One region of the Streptomyces sp. NPDC090025 genome, then DNA from elsewhere that is predicted to be linked to it. Evidence: predicted binding sites of a transcription regulator. Region 1 holds the regulator's gene; the other holds the start of a gene.

Region 1 (7,555 bases):
AGGAGAACTGCTCGACCTGGGAGACGCCGTAGACGTCGTCCTCGCCCGGGTCCTCGAAGTCGATCGGCTCGCCGCCGGAGGTCATCGGCTGGAGCGCGCCGAGCGCGGTGCCGCCGGTCGCGTTCCGCTTGAACCAGATGTTCGGGAAGGCGAGGAAGCGGTGCCAGGCGACGCCCATGTTGGTGTTGAGCGACACCACGATCATCCAGATGAACGAGGTGCTGATCTTCACCATGGCGGTGAGGTAGATCAGGTTCTGCAGGACGCCGGTGCTCAGCCCCTTGAAGGCGAGGACCAGCGGGTACGAGGCGAAGTACGCGGCCTCGTAGTGCTCGACGTGGTGGATCGCGCCCTCAAGACCGCGCAGCACGTAGATCGCGAGGCCGATGGTGAGGATGACGTACTCGACGAAGTACGCCTGGCCCGCCTTGGAGCCGGCGAAGCGGGACTTGCGTCCGGCCCGGCCGGGCAGGCTGAGCAGCCGGATCGCCATCAGGACGAGGATGCCGAGGATCGTCATCACGCCGATGAACTCGATGTACAGCTCGAACGGCAGGAAGCCGCCGATCACCGGGAGCGTCCAGTCGGCCTTGAAGAGCTGGCCGAACGCCTGCGCCAGGGTGGGCGGCAGGGTCAGGAAGCCGACCGCGACGAACCAGTGGGCGACGCCGACGATGCCCCAGCGGTTCATCCGGGTGTGGCCGAGGAACTCCCGGACCAGCGTGACGCTGCGCTGGTAGGGGTTGTCGGTCCGGGTGCCGGCCGGGACGGGCTGACCCAGCTTGAAGTACCGGACGAACTGACCGATGGCGCGGGCGAGCAGGGCGACGCCGACCACGGTCAGGGTCAGCGACACGATGATCGCGACGAGTTGCATGACGGGCTCCTCGGGCGGGCCCCGCAGCGGGCCTACTAAGCGGTAACTTATTGAGTCCGTGCCGAGATTACCCGTTCGCGGCGTCGCACTGTAGCGGAGCTCACGGTGATCTGTGTCGCTCAGGCAACCCTTGCCGCGGGTACCGGCGTCCGCGCGGCCGCGCGACGTTTACGGACTGCTGGCAGCGTACGCGCCAGAATCACCAGGTCCATGCCGAGCCAGTGGTGGTCCACGTAGTGGAGGTCCAGCAGCTCGCGCTCCTCCCACGGCAGGTCCGACCGCCCGCTGATCTGCCACAGGCCGGTGATCCCGGGCCGTACGGTGCTCCGGCGCCGCCCGTCCCCGGCCGCCTCCCGGTGTCCCGGCGCCAGCGGGCACGGCCCGACCAGGGACATCTCGCCGCGCACCACGTGCAGCAGCAGCGGCAGCGAGGCCAGCGGGCCGCGGGTGCGGAAGGTCAGCATCGTGAAGACGCGCTCGCCCCGGCCGGCCACCGGGCGGCGGCGCAGCGGGCCCGCCGGGCTGCTGGTGCCGAGGGTGACGGAGAGCGCGACGGCCGCGATCAGCGGGGCGAGCAGGGTGAGCAGCAGGACCCCGCCCGCGAGGTCGACCCCGCGCTTCACGGCCGCGCCCCTCATCCGCGTACGCCCCTCATCCGCGTACCCGTCGTCCGTGAACGCCCGTCATGCGCGAACACCCTCCGGAGAGAATCATGGGATTTGTCCGGACTCTCTCATGGGTGCGTGCCCGGTTCGGGGAGCGACGCGCGCCCGGAGGCTCGTTCCAGCGGGCTCCGGGGGCGTCTTTGAGCCGCCTGAACATCGGAGAGTTGAGTCGAGCCCACTCAGGTCTGTTGACTCTCGTCCCGGGCTGGTGCATCCTTGAGTCAGTTCCACTCAAGTCAGTCAGCTGGAGGAATCGAAATGGCACGTGCGGTCGGCATCGACCTGGGCACGACTAACTCCGTCGTCAGCGTTCTCGAAGGCGGCGAGCCCACCGTCATCACCAACGCCGAGGGCGCCAGGACCACGCCGTCCGTCGTCGCCTTCGCCAAGAACGGCGAGGTGCTCGTCGGCGAGGTCGCCAAGCGTCAGGCGGTCACCAACGTCGACCGGACCATCCGGTCCGTGAAGCGTCACATGGGCACGGACTGGAAGATCGAGCTCGACGGGAAGACCTTCAACCCGCAGCAGATGTCCGCGTTCATCCTGCAGAAGCTGAAGCGCGACGCCGAGGCGTACCTGGGCGAGAAGGTGACCGACGCGGTCATCACCGTCCCCGCGTACTTCAACGACTCGGAGCGCCAGGCCACCAAGGAGGCCGGTGAGATCGCGGGCCTCAACGTCCTGCGCATCGTCAACGAGCCGACCGCCGCGGCCCTCGCGTACGGCCTCGACAAGGACGAGCAGATCATCCTCGTCTTCGACCTCGGTGGCGGCACCTTCGACGTGTCCCTCCTGGAGATCGGCGACGGCGTCGTCGAGGTGAAGGCCACCAACGGTGACAACCACCTCGGTGGTGACGACTGGGACCAGCGTGTCGTCGACTACCTGGTGAAGCAGTTCGCCAACGGTCACGGCGTGGACCTGTCCAAGGACAAGATGGCCCTCCAGCGCCTCCGCGAGGCCGCCGAGAAGGCCAAGATCGAGCTCTCCTCCTCCACCGAGACCACGATCAACCTGCCCTACATCACGGCTTCCGCCGAGGGCCCGCTGCACCTGGACGAGAAGCTCACCCGCGCCCAGTTCCAGCAGCTCACCGCGGACCTGCTGGACCGCTGCAAGACGCCGTTCCACAACGTGATCAAGGACGCCGGCATCTCGCTCAGCGAGATCGACCACGTCGTCCTGGTCGGTGGCTCCACCCGGATGCCCGCCGTCGCCGAGCTCGTCAAGGAGCTGACCGGCGGCAAGGAGGCCAACAAGGGTGTGAACCCGGACGAGGTCGTCGCCATCGGCGCCTCGCTCCAGGCCGGTGTCCTCAAGGGCGAGGTCAAGGACGTCCTGCTGCTCGACGTCACCCCGCTGTCCCTCGGCATCGAGACCAAGGGCGGCATCATGACCAAGCTGATCGAGCGCAACACGACCATCCCGACCAAGCGCTCCGAGATCTTCACGACGGCCGAGGACAACCAGCCGTCCGTGCAGATCCAGGTCTACCAGGGCGAGCGCGAGATCGCGGCGTACAACAAGAAGCTCGGCATGTTCGAGCTGACCGGCCTTCCGCCGGCCCCGCGCGGCGTCCCGCAGATCGAGGTCTCCTTCGACATCGACGCCAACGGCATCATGCACGTGACCGCGAAGGACCTGGGCACGGGCAAGGAGCAGAAGATGACCGTCACCGGCGGCTCCTCGCTGCCGAAGGACGAGGTCAACCGGATGCGTGAGGAGGCCGAGCAGTACGCGGAGGAGGACCACCGCCGCCGCGAGGCCGCCGAGACCCGCAACCAGGGCGAGCAGCTCGTCTACCAGACCGAGAAGTTCCTCAAGGACAACGAGGACAAGGTCCCGGGTGACGTGAAGACCGAGGTCGAGGCGTCCCTCACCGAGCTGAAGGAGAAGCTCAAGGGCGAGGACACCGCCGAGATCCGCACCGCCACCGAGAAGGTCGCGGCCGTCTCGCAGAAGCTCGGCCAGGCGCTCTACGCCGACGCCCAGGCCGGTCAGGCCGCGGGCGGCGACGCCGGTGCCGGTCAGGCCCAGGCCGCCGACGACGACGTCGTCGACGCCGAGATCGTCGACGACGAGAAGCCGAAGGGTGGCGCTGTCTGATGTCGGAGGAGACCCCGGGCTTCGAGGAGAAGCCCGACGTCCCCGCCGACGGCACGCCCGAGGAGACCGAGGCCGCCGACTCCGCCGCTGCGGCGGAGGACGCGGCCCCGGCCGGGGACGCCACGGACGTGGCACTCCTGGCGCAGCTGGACCAGGCCCGTACGGCGCTCGGCGAGCGCACCGGTGACCTCCAGCGGCTGCAGGCGGAGTACCAGAACTACCGTCGCCGGGTGGAGCGGGACCGGATCACGGTCAAGGAGATCGCCGTCGCGAACCTCCTGACCGAGCTCCTGCCCGTGCTCGACGACATCGGCCGGGCCCGGGAGCACGGCGAGCTCCTCGGCGGCTTCAAGTCGGTCGCCGAGTCGCTGGAGACCACCGTCGCCAAGATGGGTCTGCAGCAGTTCGGCAAGGAGGGCGAGCCCTTCGACCCGACGATCCACGAGGCCCTGATGCACAGCTACGCGCCGGACGTCACCGAGACGACCTGCGTGGCGATCCTGCAGCCGGGGTACCGGATCGGCGAGCGTACGGTCCGCCCCGCGCGGGTGGCCGTCGCCGAGCCCCAGCCGGGCGCGGCTCCGGCCGCGAAGGAAGACAAGCAGGCCGACGAGGAGAACGGTGGCCCCGACGAGGGGTGACGCCGTGATCGTCCGAGAGGAGGGACGTCGATGAGCACGAAGGACTTCGTCGAGAAGGACTACTACAAGGTCCTCGGCGTCCCCAAGGACGCCACCGACGCCGAGATCAAGAAGGCGTACCGGAAGCTCGCCCGCGAGAACCACCCGGACGCCAACAAGGGCGACACCAAGGCGGAAGAGCGCTTCAAGGCGATCTCCGAGGCGAACGACGTCCTCGGCGACCCGAAGAAGCGCAAGGAGTACGACGAGGCCCGCGCCCTGTTCGGGAACGGTGCCCTCTTTAATCAGGGGGGCCGGGCCGGCGGTCCCGGCGGTGCGGGCGGGTCGTTCAACTTCGACCTGGGCGACCTCTTCGGGGGCGCCCAGGGCCAGGGCGGCGCCGGGGCCGGCGGCTTCGGCGGCGGCCTCGGGGACGTCTTCGGCGGCCTGTTCAACCGGGGCGGCGGGGGCGGCACCACCCGCACCCAGCCGCGCCGCGGCCAGGACATCGAGTCCGAGGTGACGCTCAGCTTCACCGAGGCCATCGAGGGCGCCACGGTGCCGCTGCGGATGTCCAGCCAGCAGCCCTGCAAGGCGTGTTCGGGCACCGGCGACAAGAACGGCACCCCCCGGGTGTGCCCGACCTGCGTCGGCACCGGGCAGGTCTCGCGCGGCAGCGGCGGCGGCTTCTCGCTGACCGACCCCTGCGTCGACTGCAAGGGCCGCGGCCTGATCGCCGAGACCCCCTGCGACGTCTGCAAGGGCAGCGGCCGGGCCAAGTCCTCGCGCACCATGCAGGTCCGCATCCCGGCGGGCGTCTCCGACGGGCAGCGGATCCGGCTGCGCGGCAAGGGCGCGCCCGGTGAGCGCGGCGGGCCGAACGGCGATCTGTACGTCGTCGTGCACGTCGACGCCCACCCGGTGTTCGGCCGCAAGGACGACAACCTCACCGTCACGGTGCCCGTCACGTTCGACGAGGCGGCGCTCGGCGGCGAGATCAAGGTGCCGACGCTCGGCGGCCCGGCGGTGACGCTGAAGCTGCCCGCCGGCACCCCCAACGGGCGCACCATGCGCGCCCGCGGGAAGGGCGCGGTCCGCAAGGACGGCACCCGCGGCGACCTGCTCATCACGGTGGAGGTCGCGGTTCCCGCGGAGCTGGGCGACAAGGCGCGCGAGGCTCTGGAGACGTTCCGCGAGGCGACCGCGGGCGAGGACCCCAGGGCAGAGCTGTTCCAGGCCGCGAAGGGAGCTTGAGGACATGGATGGGCGCCGCCGCAACCCGTACGAACTGACCGACGAGAGCCCGGTGTACGTCATCTCGGTGGCGGCACAGCTGTCGGGTCTGCATCCGCAGACGCTGCGTCAGTACGACCGGCTCGGTCTGGTCTCGCCGGACCGCACGGCCGGCCGCGGCCGCCGCTACTCGGCCCGGGACATCGAGCTGCTCCGTCAGGTGCAGCAGCTGTCCCAGGACGAGGGCATCAACCTGGCCGGGATCAAGCGCATCATCGAGCTGGAGAACCAGGTCGCCGCGCTTCAGGCGCGGGTGGCCGAGCTGTCCAGCGCGGTCGAGGGCGCGGCGGCCGCGATGCGGCAGCGCGAGGCCCAGGTGCACGCCTCGTACCGGCGCGATCTGGTGCCGTACACGGATGTGCAGCAGGCCAGCGCGCTGGTGGTCTGGCGGCCCGGCCACAAGCGCGGCGAGTAGCGCCCGTCCGCCCTTCGCTCCTTCGGTTTCCCCTTCCGTACGTCGTGAGGCCCCCTCCACAGCTGTGGAGGGGGCCTCACGACATGCCGCGGGCAGGGGTGTTCAGTCGTCGCGTTCGAGGATCCCGGACTGGGCGATGAGATAGCCGAGCTGGGCGCGGCTGCCGCTGCCGAGGGAGGCGGCGAGCTTGGCGATGTGCGCCCGGCAGGTGCGGACGTTCATGCCGAGCCTGCGGGCGATGGCCTCGTCCACATGGCCCTCGACGAGGAGTTTGGCGATGGAGCGCTGCACGCCGCCGATGCCCTCGACGGACGGGGTGTACGGCACTTCCTCGTGCCACGGCACGCCGTACAGCCAGAACTGCTCGAAGACGCCGACGAGATACTGCACCAGGCCCTCGTGGCGCAGTTCGAGGGCGACCCGGCGGTCGCTGCGGGCGGGCACGAACGCCACCTTGCGGTCGACCACGATGAGCCGGTCGATGATCTCCTCGAGGGTGCGCACCTCCAGGCCGTACGGGCTGATCCGCTCGACGTACCCCATGGTCGCGGAGTGGTGCCGGGCGGTGTGCTGGTAGAGCGTGCGCATCCGGATGCCGCGTTCGAGCAGCGGCTCGACCCGGCGCAGTCCGGCCTGCACCACCTCGGGCTTGCGGCCGCTGCCGGGCTGGATGGTGAGCAGTTCCTCGGTGCACTCGTTGATGACCCGGTCGAGCGTGGCGTTGATCAGGCTGAGCCCTTCGAGCACCGTGATGGCCTGCGTCGCGGAGGGGTCCGGCACGTTGATGGTCATGAACGGCTCGAACGTGTCGGCGAGGGCGATGGCGTGCTGCCGGCGCTGCTGGATCTCCTGCTCGATGGGGTGGATCAGCTTGTTGAGCGCGATCGACGGGGACACCGGACGCAGCCACTGGCTGTCGTCCGGATCGGCGTGCAGCAAGGACAGTTCGATCAGGCAGGGGACGGGTTCCGCGTCGGCTCGGGCGATCCGGCCGGCCCGGAGCGCCTCGGCATAGAGGCGTTTTCCGGCTTCACACAGCTCACCAGGGCCATGCCCGTCGAGACTTTCACCCCGTTGTGTCTCCATTTGCACCCCCCTCAGGGTCCTGAATTACAGGAACATGATGCCTGGCACCGCTGGTGGAAGGGTTCGGAGTGAGTCATCGTCTTATTCGCGGGGGAGGAGGTAGTGATCAAAAGAGGTGGAGATCGGCCATGACCAGGAAGATTCGCGCACTCGGCGCCATAGCGTTTGCTGCAGCGGCTGCCCTCGGTGCCTTCGCCGCCCACGGCGAGCCCACATGGGACACGCCGCCCGCCAACGCCGTGGTCGCGGCGCCGGGTGAGCCCACGTGGGACCTGCCCGCGCAGCGCAGTGAGCCCACCTGGGACCTGCCCGCGCGGGGCGGCGAGCCCACCTGGGACTTCGTCGCGAAGCGGGTGACCGAGCCGACGTGGGACACCGCGCCGGCGGACACGGGCGCATGACCGTCCCGCCGGACGACCGGTCCTTCCGACGGGAGATGGCCTCGGCCTACCGCTCCGGGTGGCACTTCATCGATCTCGTCACGGCCATCCCC
Region 2 (7,555 bases), on a different contig from region 1:
GCCCGGACTCCGTGCCCGGACTCCTCGACCGGGGGTCCGGGTCCGCGCTCCGGACCCGGGTCCGTGGACCGGTCGGCCGCCGCACCCCGTACCGCCCCCGCTCCCCCCACCGAGCCTTCGGAGGCACGCGATGCGTGTGCACAGATCCCGGACGTCCCTCGCCGGCACCGCCCTCGCGGCGCTGGCCCTGCTCGTCCCGCTCGCCCTGTCCGGCACCGCCGACGCCGCCGCCCCCGCCCCGGGCGCGGCGAAGACCCCGGCCCGGGGCTCCGCGTACCTGGGCATGGGCGTGCTCGCCCACGACGGGCGGGGCACCGCGCCCGGCACCCCCTCCGGCGCGCGGGCCCTGGCCGGGCAGACCGAGGGCGTCGACACCTCCAGCCACAACGGCAACGTGGCCTGGCAGACGCTCTGGAACAGCGGCGTGCGCTGGGCCTATGTGAAGGCCACGGAAGGCACGTACTACAAGAACACGTACTTCACGCAGCAGTACAACGGCTCCTACGACGTGGGCATGATCCGCGGCACGTACCACTTCGCCACCCCGGACACCACGAGCGGCGCCGCGCAGGCCGACTACTTCGTGAACAACGGCGGCGGCTGGTCCAAGGACGGCCGGACCCTGCCGGGCGCGCTCGACATCGAGTGGAACCCGTACGGGGACACCTGCTACGGCAAGACGCAGTCCCAGATGGTGGCATGGGTCCGGGACTTCCTGAACCGCTACAAGGCGCGGACCGGGCGCGACCCGGTGATCTACACGGCGACCAGCTGGTGGACCCAGTGCACCGGCAACTACGGCGGCTTCGCCGGCACCAACCCGCTGTGGATCGCCCGGTACGCGGCCGAGGTCGGCGCCCTGCCGGCCGGCTGGGGCTACTACACGATGTGGCAGTACACCTCGACGGGCCCGACGGTCGGCGACCACAGCCACTTCAACGGCGACTACTCGCGGGTGCAGGCGCTCGCCAACGGCTGACGGCCGCCTGCGGCAGCCGTAGGGACAGTCGTACGGGCAGCCGTACGGGCATGCGCACGGGCGGGCCCCGGGGGTTGCGGACCCCCGGGGTCCGCCTTCTTCGTACCGACCCCTTGCCCATTGGTATGGACCAATGCGACCCTCGGGGCGGCGGGGAGCGCCGCAACTCCCCATTGCCGCAGGCCCGTTGCTCACCCCGTACTCCCCACGCACGAGAGAGAGCCTCCGCATGCCGTCCATCCGCCGCACCGCCGCCCCCGTCGCCGCCGCCACGCTCGCCGCGGCCTCGCTGATCGCCCTCACGCCGACCGCCGCCCAGGCGCACGGCGCCGTGTTCAACCCGGTCAGCCGGGTCGCGGCCTGTTACGCCGAGGGCCCGGAGACCCCCAAGTCCCAGGTGTGCAAGGACCTCGTGGCCGACTCGGGCACCCAGCCGCTGTACGACTGGAACGAGGTCAACATCGCCAACGCCAACGGGCAGCACCAGGCCGTCATCCCGGACGGCAAGCTGTGCTCGGCCAACCGCGACAAGTACCGGGCGCTCGACTGGGCCCGTACCGACTGGCCCGCCACCGCCGTGAACGCGGGCGCCTTCGGCTTCCGGATCCGGGTCACCGCCGCGCACTCCGGCACCATGACGATGTACGTCACCAAGCAGGGCTTCGACCCGACGAAGCCGCTGAAGTGGTCCGACCTCGACAGCACCCCGGCGGCCGTCTACAACACCACCCGCACCGCGACCGACGGCTTCTACGCCTTCAACGGCACCCTGCCCGCGCGCACCGGCCGCCACATCGTCTACATGGTGTGGCAGCGCAACGACAGCCCCGAGGCGTTCTACAGCTGCTCGGACGTCACCTTCGGCGGCGCCGCCAAGACCGCCCAGGCGCCGACCGAGGCGAAGATCGCGGCGGGCGCGGCGCTCTCCACCGTCAGCCACGCGGGCCACGGCGGCGACGAGCAGCCCCCCGCGCTGTCCGCCGAGACCGCCGCGCAGCCCGCCTCGCCGCTGCCGCTGGCCCTCGCGGGCGCGGGCGCGCTGGCCGTGTTCGGCGCGGGCAGCCTGCTGCTGACCCGGCGGCGCGGCCAGAACTGACGCGAACCCGTCCCGGAATCCGTCACACCAGGGGGCGCCCGTACCGGGCGCCCCTTTCCGGGAGGCATTTCCCGCCATCTGCCCGCCAACGGGCAGCGCGGGGCGGGCTGGTGGACACCCGTGGGGAAAGCTCTGTTCGAACGGCCGTCAGCGCACCGTCGTCCGACCGTGAAGGAGAGCGCTCCATGCGGAATGAGCAGCCGTGGGTCTACCACCGCGGAGAGGGGCTGCGCACGTTCGGAGTGGAGGAGGAGCTGATCCTCGTCGACCCCGGCAGCGGGGTCCCCCGTCCACTCGCGCCCAGCGTCACCGAGATAGCCGCCTGGCACGCCGACGTCCGCCCCCGGGGCGAGCGCGGCGAGCCGGTGAAGCCCGAACTGTTCTGCGAGATGCTGGAGATCGGCACCCGTCCCTGTCTGACGGCGGACGAGCTCGCGGAGCAGCTGCGCCAGGCCCGGATCGACGCCGCGGCCGCCGCCAAGGAGGCGGGGGTCGCGGTGGCGGCGCTCGCCACCGCGCCGGTGCGCTTCGATCCGGTGCTCACCCCGTCGGACCGCTACCGGACCATCGAGGACCGGTTCGGCCGGCTCGTCGAGGACAAGCTCACCTGCGCGTGCCATGTGCACGTCCACCTCCGTTCGGCGGAGGAGGGGGTGGCGGTGCTCGACCGGATCCGCCCCTGGCTCGCCCCGCTGCTCGCGCTCAGCGCCAACTCGCCGTACTGGCAGGGCATGGACACCGGCTACGCGAGCTGGCGCCACCAGTTGTGGTCGCGCTGGCCGATGACCGGGCCGAGCGAGCTGTACGGGGACGTCGAGGCGTACGAGGAGACCACCCGGGAGATGCTCGCGGGCGAGGTCCTGGTGGACGACCACATGGTCTACTTCGACGCCCGGCTGTCGCGGAGCTACCCGACGGTGGAGGTGCGGGTCGGCGACGTCTGCCAGCACCTGGACGACGGGGTGCTGCTCGCGGTGCTCGTCCGGGCCCTGGTGGAGACCGGGGCGCGGGCCTGGCGGGAGGGTCGGGCGGCGGATCCGGTGCCGACCGTGGTGCTGCGGCTCGCGGCCTGGCGGGCCAGCCGGTACGGGCTGCGCGGCAGCCTGCTGCACCCGCGGAACTGGCGGCCCGCGCCGGCGGCCGAGGTGCTGGGGGCGCTGCTCGACCACGTGGGCCCGGCGCTGCGGGCGGCGGGCGACTGGGAGCGGGCGGTGCGCGGCACCGAGGCACTGCTCGCCCGGGGCACCGGCGCGGACCTCCAGCGGGCGGCGCACGCGCGGGGCGCGCGGGGTCTCGCGTCGGTGGTGAGCGACGCGGTGCGGCGCACGCTGCCGGTGTGACGCGCGGACGGCGGGGCGCCCTTCGTCGTGAAGGGCGCCCCGCCGGGTCGTTCGGTCAGGCCGTGCCGGGTCCTGCCCGGTTCGGTCAGGCGGCGGCGCCGACCGGGACGGCCGCCGGGGTGAGGGCGATCTCCAGGACCTGGCGGACGTCGGTGACCGGGTGGACCTCCAGCTTGTCGAGGATCTCGGCGGGGACGTCGTCGAGGTCCGGCTCGTTGCGCTTGGGGATCACCACGGTGGTGATGCCCGCGCGGTGGGCGGCGAGCAGCTTCTGCTTCAGGCCGCCGATCGGCAGCACCCGGCCGGTGAGGGAGACCTCGCCGGTCATGGCGACGTCGGTGCGGACCTGCCGTCCGGACAGCAGCGAGGCGAGGGCGGTGGTCATGGTGATGCCCGCGCTCGGGCCGTCCTTGGGGACCGCGCCCGCCGGGAAGTGGATGTGCACGCCGCGGTCCTTGAGGCCGGTGACGGGCAGCTCCAGTTCGGCGCCGTGCGAGCGGAGGAAGGAGAGCGCGATCTGCGCGGACTCCTTCATCACGTCGCCGAGCTGACCGGTGAGGGTCAGTCCGGCGGCGCCGGTCTCCGGGTCGGCGAGGGACGCCTCGACGAAGAGCACGTCGCCGCCCGCGCCGGTGACGGCGAGGCCGGTGGCCACGCCGGGCACCGAGGTGCGGCGCTCGGCCGGGTCCTGGGCGGACTCGGGCACGTGGTGCGGCCTGCCGAGCAGTCCGCGCAGGTCGTCGGCGCCGACCGGGAACGGCGGCTCCCGGTCGCCGAGTTCGTGCTGGGCGGCGACCTTGCGGAGCAGCCGGGCGAGCGAGCGCTCCAGATTGCGGACGCCCGCCTCCCGGGTGTACTCCCCGGCGAGCTTGCGCAGCGCGGACTCGTCGAGGACGACCTCGTCGGCGGCGAGGCCCGCGCGCTCCAGCTGCCGGGGCAGCAGGTGGTCGCGGGCGATGACGACCTTCTCGTCCTCGGTGTAGCCGTCGAGGCGGACCAGCTCCATGCGGTCGAGCAGGGCCTCCGGGATGGCTTCGAGGACGTTGGCGGTGGCGAGGAACACCACGTCGCTGAGGTCGAGTTCGACCTCCAGGTAGTGGTCGCGGAAGGTGTGGTTCTGCGCCGGGTCGAGGACTTCGAGGAGGGCGGCGGCCGGGTCGCCCCGGAAGTCGGAGCCGACCTTGTCGATCTCGTCGAGCAGGACCACCGGGTTCATCGACCCGGCCTCCTTGATGGCGCGGACGATCCGGCCGGGCAGCGCGCCGACGTAGGTGCGGCGGTGGCCGCGGATCTCGGCCTCGTCGCGGACGCCACCGAGGGCGACCCGGACGAACTTGCGGCCCATGGCGTGGGCGACGGACTCGCCGAGCGAGGTCTTGCCGACGCCGGGCGGGCCGACCAGGGCGAGCACGGCGCCGCCGCGGCGGCCGCCGACCACGCCGAGGCCGCGCGCGGAGCGGCGCTTGCGGACGGCCAGGTACTCGGTGATGCGCTCCTTCACGTCGTCGAGGCCCGCGTGCTCGGCGTCCAGGACCGCCTTGGCGCCCTGGATGTCGTACGCGTCCTCGGTGCGCTCGGTCCACGGGAGTTCGAGCACGGTGTCGAGCCAGGTGCGGATCCAGGAGCCCTCGGGGGACTGGTCGCTGGACCGCTCCAGCTTCTCGACCTCCTTGAGGGCGGCCTCGCGGACCTTCTCGGGCAGGTCGGCGGCCTCCACGCGGGCGCGGTAGTCGTCGGACTCGTCGCCCTCGCTCTCGCCGTTGAGCTCGCGCAGCTCCTTGCGGACGGCGTCGAGCTGGCGGCGCAGCAGGAACTCGCGCTGCTGCTTGTCGACGCCCTCCTGGACGTCCTTGGCGATGGTCTCGGCGACGTCCTGCTCGGCGAGGTGCTCGCGGAGCTGGGCGGTGGCGAGCCGGAGCCGGTCGACGGGGTCGGCGGTCTCCAGGAGCGCGACCTTCTGCTCCAGGGTGAGGAAGGGCGAGTAGCCGGAGTTGTCGGCGAGGGCGCCGACGCCGTCGATCTGCTGGACGCGGTCGACGACCTGCCAGGCGCCGCGCTTCTTGAGCCAGCTGGTGGCGAGCGCCTTGTACTCCTTGACCAGTTCGGTCACCGCGCCGGGCAGCGGGTCGGGCAGGGTCTCCTCGACGACGGTGCCCTCGACCCAGAGCGCACCGCCGGGTCCGGTGGTCCCGGCCCCGATGCGCACCCGGCCGATCCCGCGGATGAGGGCGCCGGGGTCGCCGTCGGAGAGCCGTCCGACCTGCTCGACGGTGCCGAGCACGCCGGTCCCCGCGTAGGTCCCGTCGACCCGGGGCACGAGCAGCACCCGGGGCTTGCCCTGTCCGCCGCGGGCGGCGGCCTGGGCGGCCTCGACGGCGGCCCGCACATCGTTGTCGGAGAGGTCCAGCGGCACCACCATTCCGGGCAGCACGACCTCGTCGTCGAGCGGCAGCACGGGCAGAGTGAGCGGCACGGACGCCTTGGACTCAGAAGCCATGATCTCCCCTTCGGCAGTCAAGTTGAGCTATGCCGACTCAATGCATCTGCGCGGTCGAATGTTCCCCGAGTCGTGTTCGCTCTGAGCGATCACTCTCCCGCCGCAGGTGAAGACCCGCTGTAATACCCCCATGGATATTGCAGCCATTACATCGGCCTGGGTGGCCGGCTGGACCGTGTCCCGGGGAACCTCCGCCGCCGTCGTCGAGCCCTGGGGGTACCGGATCGACACGGGGACGCCGAAGGAGGCGTTCCGGCACGTGGTGACGTACCCGGACGCGGTCTCGGTGGGGAAGCTGTGCGGCGGGATCGACACGCCGAACGCGTGGCTGAAGGTGATGGCCGGGCCCGCGGAGGTCGCGGAGTGGATCACCGAGGGGTGGACGATCCCCGACGACCCCGGGTTCATGATGACCAAGCGGCTCGACCCGGCGGCGCGGCCCGCCCCGCCCGAGGGGTACGCGCGGACGACCGAGGTCACGGACGGGGTGATCCGGGTCCGGATCCTGGCCGCCGACGGGACGCTCGCCGCCTCCGGGCAGATCGCGCCCACCGGGGAGACGGCCGTCGCCGACCAGATCATCACCTCCGAGGCGCACCGCCGCCGGGGCCTCGGCGCCAATGTGATGCGCACCCTGGAGGCCGCCGCCGCGCAGGCCGGGGCCGTCACCGGGGTGCTCTCGGCGACCACCGACGGGCTCGCGCTCTACGACTCCCTCGACTGGCGCTACCACCACCCGCTGACCGGCGTCGTCCGCACCGGCTGAGCCGCGCGCGAGCGGGAAGGACGGAGCGGGGGCGGCGCGGGGCGGGAGGTCCGGCGCGCCGCCGCGGCCTCGATGGGCTGACCAGGCCCGGCCGGGGCGGCCACGCCGCCGGTGCTTCCGTCACCGCCACCACGCTGGGACGTGGCACCGGGGGGACGGGAGACGCCCCGGGCGGAGGTGGTGGATATCGAAGCGCCCGGAACCCTCCCCCGACCAGCCCGGAACGGGGAATTGAACCGGCCGGTCGTGCTCCGCCGCCGATTCTCGCCGTCGGTCACCGCCGATACCAGGAACAGAATCTGCAGATAATTGGCGCCCCGCGCCGACCCGTTGACCGGCGCCGCCCGGGCCACCGGCCCCCCGACCCCGACACCCCGACAGGAACCGACGTGCGACGCGCCGACCACGACCGCAGGGCCCTGAAGGAGTTCCTCCAGGAACGCCGTGCGGCCATCGCCCCGCAATCCGTCGGGTTCCCCGCGCCGAGCGGCCGCGGCCGCCGGGCCGCCGGGGTCAGCCAGGAACAGCTCGACCAACTCCTGTGCCGGGCACCGGGCACGTACAACCGGCTGGAGAACGGCCAGATGCCCAACCCCGCCGGTGAGCTGCTGAGCAGACTCGCCTGGCTGCTGCGGATGAACGAGCAGGACTGGGCGATCCTGTGGCGGCTGACCCGCCGCGAGCATCCCCCGTACACCCTCCACCGCGACTCCGGGCTCGCGCTCCCGGGCGTCTGGCGGGGTGTGGTGGAGGCCGTCAGCGGGGTGATGGCCTACGTCAACGACGCCGAGTGGAACGTGCTCGCGGTGAACGCCGAGTTCCGCGCGCTGTTCCCCCGGTGCGAGCCGCCTGCCAACACCATGCGGTGGATGCTGCT

What was found. The regulator HspR, encoded in region 1, represses chaperone genes until heat shock. The targets are predictions, from matches to a motif close to TTGAGNNNNNNNNNCTCAA.
Region 2: the regulator HspR is predicted to act here: its motif matches at 5,935-5,953, upstream of lon (endopeptidase La).

What each region holds. Positions count from the first base shown of each region.
Region 1 is NZ_JBIVFL010000010.1:95,185-102,739, forward strand. It holds gene ACIPXM_RS22670 ((Fe-S)-binding protein) at 1-877, opposite strand, end outside; gene ACIPXM_RS22675 (sugar transferase) at 997-1,515, opposite strand; gene dnaK (molecular chaperone DnaK) at 1,801-3,648, shown strand; gene grpE (nucleotide exchange factor GrpE) at 3,648-4,289, shown strand; gene dnaJ (molecular chaperone DnaJ) at 4,320-5,522, shown strand; gene ACIPXM_RS22695 (heat shock protein transcriptional repressor HspR) at 5,527-5,976, shown strand; gene ACIPXM_RS22700 (helix-turn-helix transcriptional regulator) at 6,079-7,062, opposite strand; gene ACIPXM_RS22705 (hypothetical protein) at 7,191-7,463, shown strand; gene ACIPXM_RS22710 ((2Fe-2S)-binding protein) at 7,460-7,555, shown strand, end outside.
Region 2 is NZ_JBIVFL010000001.1:1,263,150-1,270,704, reverse strand. It holds gene ACIPXM_RS05925 (lysozyme) at 131-979, shown strand; gene ACIPXM_RS05920 (lytic polysaccharide monooxygenase) at 1,209-2,075, shown strand; gene ACIPXM_RS05915 (glutamate--cysteine ligase) at 2,261-3,415, shown strand; gene lon (endopeptidase La) at 3,501-5,912, opposite strand; gene ACIPXM_RS05905 (GNAT family N-acetyltransferase) at 6,043-6,678, shown strand; gene ACIPXM_RS05900 (XRE family transcriptional regulator) at 7,068-7,555, shown strand, end outside.